Regions from separate parts of the Blastococcus sp. SYSU DS0616 genome, predicted to be linked through region 1. Evidence: riboswitches for the same ligand, from Rfam matches in the RefSeq annotation. Region 1 holds a riboswitch; each other region holds the start of a gene.

The links. Region 1 has a riboswitch for cyclic di-AMP ahead of ACI79K_RS16035 (hypothetical protein). Riboswitches for the same ligand answer to the same signal wherever they lie in the genome.
Region 2: it holds a riboswitch for cyclic di-AMP, as region 1 does, so the genes downstream of both, ACI79K_RS11530 (NlpC/P60 family protein) here and ACI79K_RS16035 (hypothetical protein) in region 1, are expected to answer to the same signal.
Region 3: it holds a riboswitch for cyclic di-AMP, as region 1 does, so the genes downstream of both, ACI79K_RS18175 (C40 family peptidase) here and ACI79K_RS16035 (hypothetical protein) in region 1, are expected to answer to the same signal.
Region 4: it holds a riboswitch for cyclic di-AMP, as region 1 does, so the genes downstream of both, ACI79K_RS02830 (LysM peptidoglycan-binding domain-containing protein) here and ACI79K_RS16035 (hypothetical protein) in region 1, are expected to answer to the same signal.

What each region holds. Positions count from the first base shown of each region.
Region 1 is NZ_JBJHAJ010000023.1:14,321-17,999, forward strand. It holds gene ACI79K_RS16030 (bifunctional 3'-5' exonuclease/DNA polymerase) at 1-1,102, shown strand, start outside; cyclic di-AMP (ydaO/yuaA leader) riboswitch at 1,271-1,418, shown strand; gene ACI79K_RS16035 (hypothetical protein) at 1,673-2,557, shown strand; gene ACI79K_RS16040 (SDR family oxidoreductase) at 2,580-3,326, opposite strand; gene ACI79K_RS16045 (protein kinase domain-containing protein) at 3,560-3,679, shown strand, end outside.
Region 2 is NZ_JBJHAJ010000013.1:22,084-25,762, reverse strand. It holds gene ACI79K_RS11535 (M48 family metallopeptidase) at 1-586, opposite strand, end outside; gene ACI79K_RS11530 (NlpC/P60 family protein) at 827-1,906, opposite strand; cyclic di-AMP (ydaO/yuaA leader) riboswitch at 1,924-2,100, opposite strand; gene ACI79K_RS11525 (hypothetical protein) at 2,277-2,585, opposite strand; gene ACI79K_RS11520 (D-alanyl-D-alanine carboxypeptidase family protein) at 2,669-3,679, opposite strand, start outside.
Region 3 is NZ_JBJHAJ010000030.1:47,350-51,028, reverse strand. It holds gene ACI79K_RS18175 (C40 family peptidase) at 79-1,239, opposite strand; cyclic di-AMP (ydaO/yuaA leader) riboswitch at 1,254-1,407, opposite strand; gene cobA (uroporphyrinogen-III C-methyltransferase) at 1,554-3,203, opposite strand; gene ACI79K_RS18165 (energy-coupling factor ABC transporter ATP-binding protein) at 3,200-3,679, opposite strand, start outside.
Region 4 is NZ_JBJHAJ010000003.1:42,278-45,956, reverse strand. It holds gene ACI79K_RS02845 (sulfite exporter TauE/SafE family protein) at 1-607, shown strand, start outside; gene ACI79K_RS02840 (NAD-dependent epimerase/dehydratase family protein) at 639-1,631, opposite strand; gene ACI79K_RS02835 (DUF5994 family protein) at 1,710-2,210, opposite strand; cyclic di-AMP (ydaO/yuaA leader) riboswitch at 2,590-2,683, shown strand; gene ACI79K_RS02830 (LysM peptidoglycan-binding domain-containing protein) at 2,767-3,573, shown strand; gene typA (translational GTPase TypA) at 3,640-3,679, opposite strand, start outside.

The DNA.
Region 1 (3,679 bases):
GGGAACCGGTGGGCGCCCCGCGGTGCTCGAGCGGCTGCTGGGCGAGATCCGCGCGGCGCTGGGGACCCCGTCGCTCAACCCCGATTCGCCGGCCGAGCTGCTGCGGGCACTCCAGCAGGCCGGCCTCCCGGTGGCCGACACCCGCTCGTGGACCCTCGAGCAGCTCGAGCACCCGTGCGTCCCCCCGCTGCTCGAGTACAAGAAGCTGATGCGGCTGCTCACGGCCAACGGCTGGAGCTGGCTGGAGGCCTGGGTGCAGGGAGGGCGGTTCCGCTCGGCCTTCCTGCCGGGTGGGGTGGTCACGGGTCGGTGGGCGTCCAACGGCGGGGGTGCACTCTCGGTGCCCACGCTGATCCGCCCGGCGGCGGTCGCGGACGACGGCTGGCGATTCGTCGTCGCCGACGTGGCCCAGCTGGAGCCCCGGGTGCTCGCCGGGATGAGCGCGGACACCGCGATGGCCGAGGCGGCGCGGGCCTCGGACCTCTACGCGGGCATGGTCGCCGGTGGCGCGGTGGCGACCCGGGCGGAGGCCAAGCTGGGCATCCTCGGGGCCATGTACGGCGGCACCCGCGGGGAGAGCGGTCGCATGATGCCCCGGCTCGCCCGCCGCTACCCGCGCGCCATCGGCCTGGTCGAGGAGTCCGCCCGGGCCGGCGAACGCGGCGAGGTGGTGCACACGCTGCTGGGCCGGGGGTCGCCGTCGCCCAGCGGCGCGTGGGCGCAGCGGGCGGACGGGCTCGGCGAGGCCGCGGAGCAGGCCGGTTCCCGGGAGGACCGCGACCGCGCCCGCCGCGCCTGGGGTCGGTTCACCCGCAACTTCGTCGTCCAGGGCACCGGAGCGGAGTGGGCGCTGTGCTGGCTGGCCGACCTCCGCAACCGGCTCTGGCGGCTGGGCGGCGACGGGCCGCTGGGGACCCGGGCGCACCTCGCGTTCTTCCTCCACGACGAGGTGGTCGTGCACACCCCCGAGCACCTGGCCGACGACGTGGTCGAGGCGGTGCGCGCCGCGGCCACCACGGCCGGGCGGCTGCTGTTCGGCGCCTTCCCGGTGGACTTCCCGCTGGACGTCGCCGTCGTCCGGTCCTGGGCCGACGCCGGCTGAACGGACTGCCGTACACCACCGACGGGGCCGGCACGGTGGCGCGACACGCGTCACGATCTGCGGAAGTGACCGCTCCCGCATTGTCACGACTGCATAACGACGGTTACCGTGGCGGAGCCCGGCCGATCGTTCTCTCCCCATCCGGGGAGGGTCTGCCGGGCGCCGCCGAGTCGCCCGCCGCCTTCGAGCTGCGGGCGAGCCGGGGACCCACCGAAGTTCTGGGGTGAATCGCGCACCGGGCACGTCCCGGTGCGGGTAGGGCTGCTTCCCGTCCGAATCCGTCAGCTAACCCGGTAGGCGGCACGACGGAAGAAACGGAGAGCCGCCGCATGGCGCGCCCCTGCACCGCCGCACCACCCCGCGCCCGCCGGCACCGCCGCCCCCCGGTGCGTCCCCGGACCTGACCGCACGCGCACCCGGCGTCCCGCCGGTCGCCCCCACCAGCGATGACCGCCGGCCGAGCCGCCGGTGCCCGGTGGCCCCGCGACCCGGCGCCGGTCCGCAGCCCGCATCCCTCGCGGTCCGCCTCGCCCGGCCGACCCCGCCGCACCAACGGAGCACCCCGAACCCATGGATCCCCGCACCACCACCTCGGGCCGTCGTGGCCCGCTCGCCCTCCGCCGTCGCCCGCCCTCGGGCCTCCGCCGTCCGGCGTTCTACCTCGGGGTCGCCGCCGCCGGTGCCCTCCTGGTCAACACCCTCGTCGGCGTGGACCCGGGCGCCCAGGCCGAGGCCGGCACCTCGCAGTCGGTGAGCGTCGCCCAGGAGCTCGGGCTCACCTCCCGCTCCGGCCCGGTCGACGTCGCCGAGGACCTCGCCCCGCTGCAGGACCTGGCGGCCAGCCGCAGCAGCCGCGAGGCCGAGCAGGTCGCGGCCCAGCAGGCCCAGGCCGCGGCCGACCAGGCCGAGCTCGACCGGCAGAAGGCCGAGGCGGAGGCCACCGCCCGCGCCGAGGCCGAGGCGAAGGCTGCCGAGGAGAAGGCAGCGGAGGAGGCCGCAGCCGCCGAGCGGGCGGCCGCGGCCCCCGCCGCGGCGACGCCCACGCAGGAGGCCCGGGCCGCCGCCACCACCGCCGCCTCGGTGGCGGCCACGGCGGTCGCCCGCATCTCCAACACCGCGGGCAGCGTGAAGCCGCAGACCCAGGCCGCGGCCGACGCGGTGGTCAGCAACGTGCCCGGCGCCGCGGGGATCACCCTCGGCGGCACCCGGGCCAGCGCCGCCGACCCGGGCGGGCACCCCTCGGGCCTGGCGCTGGACTACATGGTGATGTCCGACGCCGCCCTCGGGGACGCGATCGTCGCCTACCACCGCGCCCACTGGGCCGAGCTGGGCGTGGACTACCTGATCTGGCAGCAGCGGATGCTCTCGTCCCCCGGCGGCTCGTGGCAGGCGATGGAGAACCGGGGCAGCGCGACGGCCAACCACTTCGACCACGTGCACGTGAACTACAACTGATCCCGCCGTCCCGCGGCCGTGCTTAGGTGAGCCGGCGGACCACGGACAGCGGCAGCACCCGCATGGCCAGCCCGATGGGCACCCACGGCCACGCGGGGACGTAGGCCGTGGCCCGCCGGGCCTCGATGGCGGTCACCATGGCGTGGACGCCCGTCGGGGTGTCCACCATGAACCGGGTCCGCTGCTGCACGTGCTGGTTCATCTCCGACCGGATGTAGCCGGGGTAGATCACCGACACGTCCAGGCCGGGGATCCGCTCGGCCCGCAGCCCCTCGGCGAGGGACGCGACCCCGGCCTTGGTGGCGGCGTAGGTGGTCATCGACCGGCGCATGCCGCGCAGCGCCGACATCGAGGAGATCAGCACGAGGTGCCCGCGGCCCTGGCGGCGGAAGATCTCCAGCGCCGCCTCGGTCTGCGCCAGCGCGCCGACGAAGTTCGTCATCGCCGTCTCGCGGTTGGCCTCGGCCCGGCCGGTGCCCAGGGGCGCGCCCTTGCCGAGGCCGGCGTTCACGACCACCCGGTCGATCGAGCCGAACGCCGCGGCGAACGCGGTGAAGACCGTGGGCACGGCCTGGGCGTCGGTGACGTCGAGCGCCGCGGTCTCCACCCGCCGGCCGGTGGCCGAGCGGATCTCCGCTGCGAGGGCGTCCAGCCGATCGGTGCGCCGGGCGCAGAGCGCCAGGTCGTGGCCGCGGGCGGCGAACTGCCGGGCCATCTCCTCGCCCAGGCCGGAACTCGCGCCGGTGATGAGGACGACGCCGGTGTTCATGGGTGCTCCTGTCGATCGGTGCGGCAAGCCGCTGCGGCCGGCCGGCACGCACGGTACGAGAGCCCGCAGGCGGATCCGCGGCCGGCACCGCGGCGGCGCGTGGGGCCGGCCGGGTTCCACCTCGTCGGCTCCGCCGGGGTTCAGACCCCCTCCGGGCGGGCACACCTGCAGGACGTACGAGTACGGGGGAGCGCGGAGGCGCCCTCTCGGCACCGACACGAGGGGACTCGGGAGTGACCACGGCCGGAACCAGCCGACGGTGCCTGGACGGCCGCTACCAGCTGCAGCAGCTCATCGCCGTCGGCGGGATGGGTGAGGTCTGGCGGGCGCGCGACCTGCAGCTCCACCGGTCC
Region 2 (3,679 bases), on a different contig from region 1:
AGAGGAACGAGCCGACGACGACGAAGCCGGCCACTGCCGCCCCGCCCCAGGCCCACCAGGTGCGTGGCGCGCGACGGACCAGCCACAGGAAGGCCAGCACCACGACCACTGTCAGCGCCGCGCTGATGGCCCACGAGACGGCGACGTCGCGCAGCCAGAGCCCCCAGCCGCGGGTGGACAGGCCGTAGCGCGTGCGCACGGACTCCGCGTAGGCGGAGATCGGCAGGGTCACGGCGCGGCCCAGGAGGAGCAGGACCGGCACCCCCAGCACCACCCGCACGACCCAGCGGTCCCTCCACCGCGCCCCCAGCGACCGCATCAGGCGGGCCCCCAGCGGGGTGAGCCCCAGCACGGCCGAGACCGCCAGCCCGAGGACGAGGGAGAGCAGCGACGCGGGTCGCAGGGCGGCGGCGAAGGCCTCCGCGCGCTCGATCGCCGCGGGATCCAGGCCGGCGGTCGGGTCGGGCTCGGTGTGCCCTCCGGGCGGTTCGGGCAGCACGTCCCACGGGGTGCGGACGACGATGACGACGACGACGGCGATCCCCAGCAGGGCCGCGGCCACCAGGGCGGCCCGGCGAACGCTCACCCGGCCGATCCTAGGCGGGCCAACCGCAGCGGCCCGTCCCGGTTCGGGGACGTGCTGGGCGGCCTGCATCCTGCTCGACCCGGTCGCGAGGCCCGCCCTCACCGTGTTCCCGTCCTGCGGGCCTGCCCGAGGTCCTCGGGATCGGGCCCTCGGTCACCTGACCGGCCAGCGACGGCGAGGGCCGGCGACCCCTGTCGGGATCACCGGCCCTCGTTCCTCGCTGCGATGCTCCCGGAGCCGTCAGCCGGCGATGCGACGGGCGCTGTTGTAGTTCCCCATCGAGTCCACGCTCGCCACCTTCACCGGCTGGCCGGAGGTGGAGGCGTGCACCATCTGGCCGTTGCCGATGTACATGCCCACGTGGCTCACCGGGCTGTAGAAGAACAGCAGGTCGCCAGGTTGCAGCTCGCCGCGCGAGACGGGCCTGCCCATCTGGCTCTGCGACCGGCTGGAGTGCGGCAGCATCACACCCGCCGCGGCGTAGGCGTACGACGTCAGCCCCGAGCAGTCGAAGGCGTTCGGCCCGCCGGCACCCCACACGTACGGGTCGCCGATCTGGGCGAGCGCGGTGTTCACCGCCACCTGGGCGGCCGAGCTCGGCGCGATGACGGCGCCGGTGGGCGCCGGGAGGCCGGTGCCACCGTGGGCCTGCGCCACCTGCTCCTGCTGCGGCGCGGTGAGCGCCTCGTACCGGCGCTGGTAGTCGGCGATCTTCGCCTCGAGCTCCTCCTGCTGGGCGGCGATCTGCTCCACCGTCCGCCGGGCGTCCGCCGCGGCCTCCTCGGCGGCGTCGCGGGCCTGCTCCGCGTCCTCGGCCGCGCGCGACACCTCGGTGAGCACCTCGCTGGTGTGCCCGGCGATGGCGTCGAGGGTGCCCAGCTGGTCGACCAGCTGGTCGGCCGAGGTGCTGGTCAGCAGGACGTCGAGCGGCGACATGCCGCTGCCGGTGTAGACGCTGCGGGCCAGCCGGCGCATGTGGCCGTCGAGGGAGCCGAGCCGGCCCTCCGCCTCCGCGACCGCCTCGCTCGCGGCCTGCGCGTCGCGCTGGTGGCCCTCGAGGACGACGCGCGCCTCGTTCAGCTGCTCGGAGACGACCTCCAGCTCGTGGCTGGCCTCGGCCACCTGGGCGGCGATCTCGTCGGCGGTGCCGGGGACCGCCGACGCGGTACCCGGGAGGACGGTGACGGTCAGGGCTGCGACGGCGCTGACCAGGAGCCCCGAACGGAGCGGTCCGAAGCGGCGGGCGCTGGCGGAGCTGCGCCGGCCGGCGGTGTGGAGTTGTTCGGGGGCGTGCGTCAGTAGTGCGTGAGGGGTCGCCACGTGCGGCGGCTCTCCGTTTCTTCCACTTCGACCGCCGACCGAGTTAGCTGACGGGTTCGGGCTGGGAAGACTGGCCCTATCCCCCACCCACCGGCGAGCCGGCGGCGGGAGAACTCACCCCAGAGTGCGGTGGGTCCCCGGTACACCTCGGGCGCAGTGGTGCGCGCCACGCGGTGATTAGGCGGTGTCCGGTCGAGGCCATCCATCGATGGATGACGACCACCCGGCCGAACGGAGGGAACCCTACGACCGTGATGCGCCTGTGACAAACGGGGACAGCTGAGACGTGTGCGACGGGCGCCTGGCCGCCCACCTGGGCATTCACCCGATCGGGTGGTCACCCGGCCCTCGCCGCGGGGTGCGGCGGCGATCAGCCGGTGCGCCGTCCGGACCGCTCCCCGCCGTGCCCGTCGGGATGCCGCAGCGGGGGAACCAGGCCCCCCTCGGCCAGCGCGCGCACGGCGCGGCGTTCCACCTCGTCGAACTCCACCACCACGCCCGGCGGTGGCACGACGACGTCCTCGGCGGCCGCGGCCGGCCCGCCACGCGGCCGCCCGGTCATCGGCACGACGACCGGGTCGCCCCCCTGCCACCCGGGCGGGGCTCCCAGCAGCACGGTCACGACGCAGTCGGCGCAGCCGGTCCCGCGGGCGGTGCAGGTGTCGCAATCGATGAGCATCGCTTCTTCTCCTCCGTGAGTTGCTGCGCACGGTAGGAAGGGCCACCGACATTTCCGCCGCGCCACCGACGGCCCGCGCCGGATCAGCTGCCCGCGAACTCCCAGTGCCACGGCTCCTCGCGCCCGTTGCCCGGATCGGCCCACGTGGGGTGCAGGAAGCCGAACCGGCCGGCGTTGGCGGCCATCCAGGCGTACTGCGGGGTGCCGAACGTCCCGACGCCACCGCACAGGTCCACCGCCAGACCCCAGCCGTGGTTGCTGGTGCCGGGCACCGCGGCCAGGGCCGGCTTCTCCCCGTACAGCCGCACCTGGCTTGCGTAGGTCCGGTAGGAGTCGGTGATGCACAACGGGCTGCCGAAGGCGGTCGCGTAGGCCGCCGACATCGCGCGGTAGGCGGCGGCCGCGTCGCAGCGCAGCGCGTGCCCGCCGACGCCCAGCGGGCACATGGCGCTGGGCGGGATGAGGCCGTTCGGGTAGCCGCCCCATGCGCGGGCTCCGTCGTAGCTGGGCGGGTAGACGGTGTTGCCGCACTCGGTCCGCAGCGCCCCCGCGGCCGGCCCCGGGACGGCGACGGGGGGCCGCTGGCCGAGGACCGGGCGGCCGATCGCCAGCACCTGGTCGCCCGGCAGCGTGCGCACCACGACCGCGCCGGCCCGCGCGTCAGCGGTCAGCATGGTCCGCGGGTCCAGGGCGATGCCCACGTGCCCGAGCCCCGCCTCCGGGGAGCCCAGGAAGACCAGGTCGCCGGGGAGGACGTCGGCGCGGTCCACCGGCACGGCGCTCGCGAACAGCTCCTCCTGCGTCGCGGGCAGCTGGACACCGGCCCGGCCGTAGGCCACCCGGACCAGTGCGCCGCAGTCCCAGGACTCCGGCCCCGCCGTCCCCGGCGCGTACGGCTGCCCCAGGGCCTCCATCGCGCCGCTGACGGCGGCGAGGGTCTCGGCGGGCAGCACCAGGAGCGAACTCGGCCGCCCGGGCAGCTGGGCCACCCCGCGCTGCGCGCCGCCCCCGGCGGCGCCCACCGGAGCCAGGCGGTCGGGGAGGCTGCGCCCGGGTTCCCGCAGCGCAGCGGCGGGCACGTCCGCGATGCCGGC
Region 3 (3,679 bases), on a different contig from region 1:
CCCCCCCCCCCCCCCCCCCCCGCCCCCCCCCCCCCCCCCCCCCCCCCCCCCCCCCCCGGGTGTCTCAGCCGGCGGTCGTCAGCCGGCGATCCGCCGGGCGCTGTTGTAGCCGCCCATCGAGTCGATCGACGCGACCTTCACCGGGACACCGGACGTGGCGGCGTGCACCATCTGGCCGTTGCCGATGTAGATGCCGACGTGGCTGACCGGGCTGTAGAAGAACACCAGGTCACCCGGCTGCAGGGCGGACCGGGAGACCGGCGTCCCCATGGTCGACTGCATGCGGCTGGAGTGCGGCAGGCTGATGCCCGCGGCCGCGTAGGCGTACTGCACCAGGCCCGAGCAGTCGAAGGCGTTCGGGCCGGCGGCCGCCCACACGTAGGGGTCGCCGATCTGGGCCATGGCGGTGTTCACCGCGGTCTGCGCCGCGCCGCTGCCGCCGGACACCGGCGCGGGCGGCGCGGGGGCGGGGGCCGGGGCGGGAGCCGCGGGGGCCGGGGCGGGAGCCGCGGCTGCGGGAGCCGGGGCGGCGGGAGCCGGGGCGGCGGCCGGCGCCTCCTCGGCGGCCTGGGCTGCCTGGGCCGCGGCGGCCTCCTCGGCGGCGTGCCGCTCGGCGGCGGCGCGGGAGGCGCGCTGTTCCTCGGCGCTCAGCCGGTCGAAGTGCGCCTGGTAGACGGCGATCTCCTCGTCGAGGCGCGCCCGCTCGGCGTTCACGCGGTCGACCTGCGCCTGGGCGTCCGCCGCGGCCCGCTCGGCGTCCGCACGGGCGCGCTCGGCGTCCTCGCCGGCGGTCCGGGCCTCCCCGAGCACGCCGTTGTTGTGGGCGGCGATCGTGTCGAGCAGGCCGACCCGGTCGATCAGCTCCGTGGGCGAGCCGCTGGTCAGCATCGCCGTCACGGTGTCCAGCCGGTCACCGGTGTACGCGCTGCGGGCCACCGTGCGGACGCGGTCCTGCGCCTGGGCCAAGGCGGCCTGCGCGGCGGTGAGCTCCTCGGCGGCCGCGTCGGCGGACGCCTGCGCCGCCTTGAGGTGCTCGCGGGTCTCGTTGAAGCGCTCGGTGAGCACCTCCAGGTCGTGCGCGCGGGCGGCGACGAGGTCCGCCGCCTCCTGGGAGGTGGCCGGCTCGGGGTCGGCGACGGCGGGGAGCGGCGCCAGGACGACGCCGCCGGCGGCCACGAGGGCCAGCAGGGCCCGCCGTCCGGTGATGCGGCGGTGGGCAGGGCTGAGCGAACTCGCCATGTTCGGCGGGTCTTCCTTTCTTCCACGGCCGCCTACCGGGTTAGCTGACGGGTTCGGGCGGGAAGTCGCCCGGCGGCGGACGGCCCGTGCGGGCCGCTCGTCGCTTCACCCCAGGTGGTGCGTTGGGTCCCCGGTCCGGGTGCCGGACGGATCCGGCGGGTGGTTCGGCGGCGTCCGGGCGGCTGTCACGGGTCGAGTGACGAGAGGGTCCGTCCGGACGGGCCCACGCTAGGTGCCGATCCGGCCGATCACCATGCCTGGGGACGACTTCGTCCAGCACCGTGGCCGACAGTCCGGCGGGCGTTCACGCCCAGTCACCGACGCGCCGTGACACGCCCGCGGTCGGCTGACGTGAGGTGGACCACCTCACCGACGACCCAGACCGCCGGGGGGCGGACTGCGTGCTCGGTGAGGGTGGCCGGGAGGTCGGCCAGGGTGGTGCGCAGCGACCGCTGGGTGGGGGTGGAGCCGTCGGTGACGACCGCGACGGGGGTGTCGGGTGCGCGGCCGTGCTCGACGAGGGCGGCGGCGATGGCGGGGGCGGTGTCGACGCCCATGAGGACGACGAGGGTGCCGCGCAGTGCGCCGAGGGCGGCCCAGTCGACCAGTGACTGGGGGTGGCCGGGGGGCAGGTGGCCGGAGACGACGACGAATTCGTGGGTGAGGCCGCGGTGGGTGACCGGGATGCCGGCGAGGGCGGGGACGGCGACGGCGCTGGTGATGCCGGGCACGACCTCGACGGGGATGCCGGCGTCGGTGCAGGCCTGGACCTCTTCGAAGCCGCGGCCGAAGACGAAGGGGTCGCCGCCCTTGAGACGGACGACGCGGCGGCCGGCGCGGGCGTGGGTGATCAGCAGGTCGTTGATGGTCTCCTGGGCCATCGAGCGGCCGCGCGGCAGTTTGGAGGCGTCGACGACCTCGACCTCGGGGGGGAGCGAGGCGAGCAGTGGCTGGGGGCCGAGGTGGTCGGCGACGACGACGTCGGCGGTGGCCAGCGCCTGCCGGCCGCGCACGGTGATCAGCCCCGGATCACCCGGGCCGCCACCGACGAGGACGACCCGCCCCGGCCCGGTGTCGGAACGGCGGACCGGCAGGGTGCCGTCGGCGACCCCGGCGAGGACCGCGTCGCGGAGCCCGGCCGCCGCCCGGGGGTCGGCCGCGTCGTGGACCGCCAGCACGAGGTCGCCGGCGCGGCCGGTGACGGGCAGCTCGGCGCCGGCCCGCGCACCGTCGGTGCGGGCGCAGAAGATCCGGTGCCGGTCGGCGTCCCCGGCCACCGCGGCGTCGACGTCGGGATCGCCGGTCGCGGCCAGCGCGAACCACGCCCCGGCGAGATCCCCGGCGGCGTAGCGCCGCGGCCACCACTCCAGGTGCCCGGCGGTGGCGGCCGACTCCAGCGCCGGCGTCAGGCCCGGGCTGACCACCGTCACCTCCGCGCCGGCGGCGAGCAGGCCGGTCACCCCGCGGTGCGCGGCCGTACCCCCGCCCACGACGACCACGCGCCGGCCGGCCAGCCGCAGCCCGACCGGGTGCACGCCGTCGCCGGTGGGCTGGGTGGTCACGGGTCCTCCTGCTGCATCGGTGGGGGTGGTCCGGTGCGGGTCGGCGGTCGGGTCCGGCGGCCGCGCGACGGCGACGGTCACCCGGCCGCGCACCGTCTTCCCGACCTCGAGCACCCCGCCCCCGAGGAGCGCCGCCGCCTCGGCGACCGACGGGGTGCCCACCCGGTCGGCGACCGCGCCGGACGGTGCGGGCACGCGCACCCCGGCCAGCGCCTCGGCCGGGTGACCGGCGAGCGGCCAGCCGCGCCGGGCGGCGGCGTCCACCAGCCCCGGCTCGCGCACGCGCGTGTCCAGAGTGGCCAGCCGGACCGGCCCGCACGGCCGGGGGAGGACGGCGTCGACGGCGGCGAGCACCTCGGCGGCGCTCACCCCGGAGGACAGCCCGATGCCGACGGTCCTCACGTGGGCACGCCGGGACGGTCGGGCAGGGCGCCGAGCAGCCCGGCGGCGTCCCGGGGGAGGGGGCCCTCGGGGAGCAGACCGAGCTCGCGCAGCCGGGCACCCACCTCCAGCGCCCAGGGGCGGGACAGCCGCGCGCGGGCCAGCAGCTCGCCGTCGCCGAGGACGTCGTCAGGGGCGCCCTGCACCACCGCGCGGTCGACGACGACGGCCACCTCGTCGGCCCAGCGCAGCGCCAGGTCGACGTCGTGGGTGCTCATCACCACGGTGGAGTCGTGCTCCTGCAACCGGGACAGCGCGGCCAGCGCCTCGGTGACCGCAGAGGGGTCGAGCCCGGCGGTGGGTTCGTCGAGCAGCAGCACGCACGGCCGCATCGCCACCGCACCGGCGATCGCCACCCGCTTCCGCTCTCCGTAGGAGAGCTGGTGGGTGGGCCGGGCGGCGAGGTGGTCGACGGCGAGCAGGTCCAGGGCCTCGGC
Region 4 (3,679 bases), on a different contig from region 1:
GCGGAACGTCGGCAAGCCCATCCGCCGGCGCTTCCTCACCCCCCTGGGGCTGGTGGCCGGCTTCGTCGACGCCACCGGGGGCGGCGGCTGGGGACCGGTCGGCACGCCGGCGCTGCTGGCCAGCGGCCGCATGGAGCCGCGCAAGGTCATCGGCTCGATCGACACCTCCGAGTTCCTCGTCGCGCTGGCAGCGAGCCTCGGCTTCCTGATGGCGCTGGGCTCGGCGGGCATCGACCCCCTGTGGGTCGCCGGGCTGCTCGCCGGCGGCCTCGTCGCCGCGCCGATCGCCGCGTGGCTGGTGCGGCACATCCCGCCGCGCATGCTGGGCTCCCTGGTCGGCGGGATGATCGTGATCACCAACACCCGCACGCTGCTGCGCAGCGACTGGGTGGGCGCCGGCGACGCCGTCAGCGCCCTGGTCTACGCAGTGCTCGCGGTCGTCTGGGTGCTGGCCGTCGTCCACTCCTACCGCCAGTACCGGCGGGACACGCGGCTGGAGTCGGCCGACGCCCTCGCCGAGGTGGCCGAGCAGAACGTGGCCGCCGACGCCACCGACTCCCGCGAGGTCCCGGTCGGCGCGGGCCGGCCCAGCGCCCCCCGCGACTGACAGGGCGCCGCACGGCACCCGCCGGCTGCTCCTAGCGGCCGGCCAGCAGGAAGGCCTCCAGCTCGGCCGGGAGGCCGGGTCCGGGCTGGTCGGCGGGGCGGTGCGCCGGCGGCGCCGGCCGCTCGTGCGTGCGCAGCCACGCCCAGGTGTCGGCGACGGTCGCCTCCAGCGCCCGCGTGGCCAGCCCGAGCTCGGCGGCCCGGGTGGTGTCGACGTCCCAGGCGGTGCGGGCGACCTCGTGGCGCAGCCACAGCGGCAGGTGCAGCCACTCCTGGACGCCGGCGGCGAGGAGGTCGGCCTCGGGCACCGGTACCCACTCCGCCGCGCTCCCGGTGACGACCCGGCAGAGCTCGAGCAGGCCGCCCAGGGTCGTCATGCCCGCCGGCCCCGTGGCGTTGACCGCACCGGTGCGGCCCTGCCCGGCCATGTCCACCAGCCAGGCGGCCAGGTCACGGGCGTCGACCAGCGCGATCGGCTGGGCGACGCCCTCGGCCGGGACGACCACCCGACCGCCGCTCGCGATGCGCTCCAGCCACCAGCCGAGGCGGTGGATCGGGTCGGAGGGGCCGACGATCAGGCCGGCACGGGCGGCGAGGAAGCGGCCACCGACGGCGGCGGCGAGCTCCCGCTCGCCGAAGGCCTTGATGGGCCCGTACTCGTCGTCCTCGGTGTCCCAGGTCGGCTCGCCGTCCTCCGGGCCGAGCGGCCCCGGCGGCCAGTTGCGGTACGCGTTGAGGCTGCTCACGAAGACGTAGGAGCGGACCCCGCCCAGCGCCGCAGCGGCGTTGCGGGCGGCGGCCCGGGTCTGGCAGGAGGTGTCGACGACGAGCTCGGGCTCCCACTCCCCCAGCGCGCGCGGCAGCGCGCCGGGGTCGTCGCGGTCGCCGTGCAGCGCCCGCGCGCCCTCCGGCGGCGGACCCGTCAGGCCCCGGGTGAAGGTGGCGACGTCGTGCCCGCGAGCGAGCGCGGCCTCCACCACGTGCCGGCCGAGGAAGTGGGTGCCGCCGAGGACGAGGAGTCTCATGCCGAGCACTCCAGCCCGGTCGGCGCCCGCGCGTCCAGGCAGTTCGCCGGCAGCGGATCCGCCGTCGGCGGACGAGCGTTACACCGCGCGGGACACCGGCAGCGTGGGCACCTGCGGAAGGGGCGTGGAACGGGCCGCGGCGAGCACCATCTGGGGCGAGGACGGCAGGCCCCGCCGGGTGCACAGCCGCAGCGCCCGGGCGCCGGTGAGGACGTCCGTCTCCGGCGGGACGACCAGTAGGTCGGCCCGGCGGTTCCCCCCGGCCCAGGTGAGGCAGACGACCTGCGGGTCCATGCTCCGGAAGCCGCCGGCGCGGACCGTGCGGCCCAGCACCTCCAGCTTGCGGGGGGCCGGCTCCCAGGCGTCGAGGGCGTAGGTGAACCGCTCCACCCGCACACCACGCCGCTCCAGCGCCGCGATCAGCTCCGGCAGCTCCACGGCGAGGTCCCGGCTCCGCGGGAACCACGCACCGTCGAACGCCGAACCGCCCGATCCGGCGTCGGCGCGCAGGCTCACCCGGACGTCGATGCCACCCCGGAAGCCCTCGATCGCCGGAACCGTACGGGTGATCGTCGCCATGAGCGTTCGGCCGCCTTCCTCTTCCCAGGGAGCCGGGGAGACGGCTCCGAGGTCAACGTAGGACGGGTGCGAGGCGAGACTCCTCGACGGCGTGGCGGGCGCGTCGGACCGCTTCGGCCAGTCATCACGATTCGTGACCCGACGAGCACGGAGCCCGCGCCGCGGACCGTGCGCCGCCGGTACGAGCACCGCACACGGGCAGTCGGGGGCGGGCCACGGCGAGTCAGTCCGCGCGGGGCCGCCCGCGATGGAGGCTCCGCGGCCTTGCCGTCGGGGACGGCGGTCTGCCTACCGTGCTGCGTCCACCAACGGGTGGGCCCGGATGGCGGACCGCCGAACCTGCCCACCGCCACCGGACCCGTGCACACGACGGGCAGGCGCGGGGAACCCACGAGATCCTGGCCCTCGGCCTCGGGGTGAAGCCGCAGCACGCGGCCGGGCAGCTCTCGCCCGAACCCGACAGCTAACCCCGCAGGCGGCGAGAGGCTTCCCCATGCTCAAGCACCGCACGGCACGACCCGGTCGCTCCACCCGCACCTCCGCGGCGGCGGCGGCCATGGCACGTCCGGCCGTGGTCCTCGCGGCCGCCGCGGCCGCCTCCCTCGCGATCGCCGGTCCGGCACAGGCCCACCCCGGGGAGCACACGGTCGTCCCCGGTGACACGCTGGGCGGGCTCGCGGCCGCCCACGGCACCTCGTGGCAGACCATCCACGCCGACAACCTCGCCACCATCGGCGCCGACCCGAACGTCCTGCGCGTCGGGCAGGTCCTCGTCATCGGCGGATCGGGCGCCGCCCCTGCCGCCCCCGCCCCCGCCGGCGGCGAGTACGTGGTGCAGCCGGGCGACACGCTGGGCGGCATCGCCGCCCGCCACGGCACCACCTGGCAGGACGTGCACGCCCTCAACCTCGAGGTCATCGGGGCGGACCCGAACGTGCTGCGCGTCGGGCAGCGACTCACCCTCGTCGGCGGCCCCTCGGCGGCCCCGGAGCGTGCCAGCCGCGCCGCGGACCGGCCGGCCCTCGACACCGCCGCCTACGGCGCGTGGGAACCGCACGTGCGCCCCGCCGTCGCGGAGGTCGCCGCGGAGTTCGGCATCCCGACGGTGCTCACCCGCCCCGGCCACAGCCCGTCGGAGGGCCGCGCCGCCGACTTCATGGTCTACGACGACCGGGCCACGGGCGACGCGCTCAGCCAGTACGTCATCGACAACGCGGCGCGCCTCGGCGTCGAGTACGTGATCTGGCAGCAGCAGATCGCCGGGACGTGGACGGGCTGGGCCTGGCAGCCCATGGAGGACCGCGGCTCCCCCACCGCCAACCACATGGACCACCCGCACGTGGCCTTCGTGCCGGCGCCGTAACGGCCCCATGACGCAGCGAGCCCCTGCCCGGATCACCGGGCAGGGGCTCGCTGCGTCATGGGCGGATCAGCTGGGCTTGGGCTTGCGGTTCTTGGCCTTGCCGCGC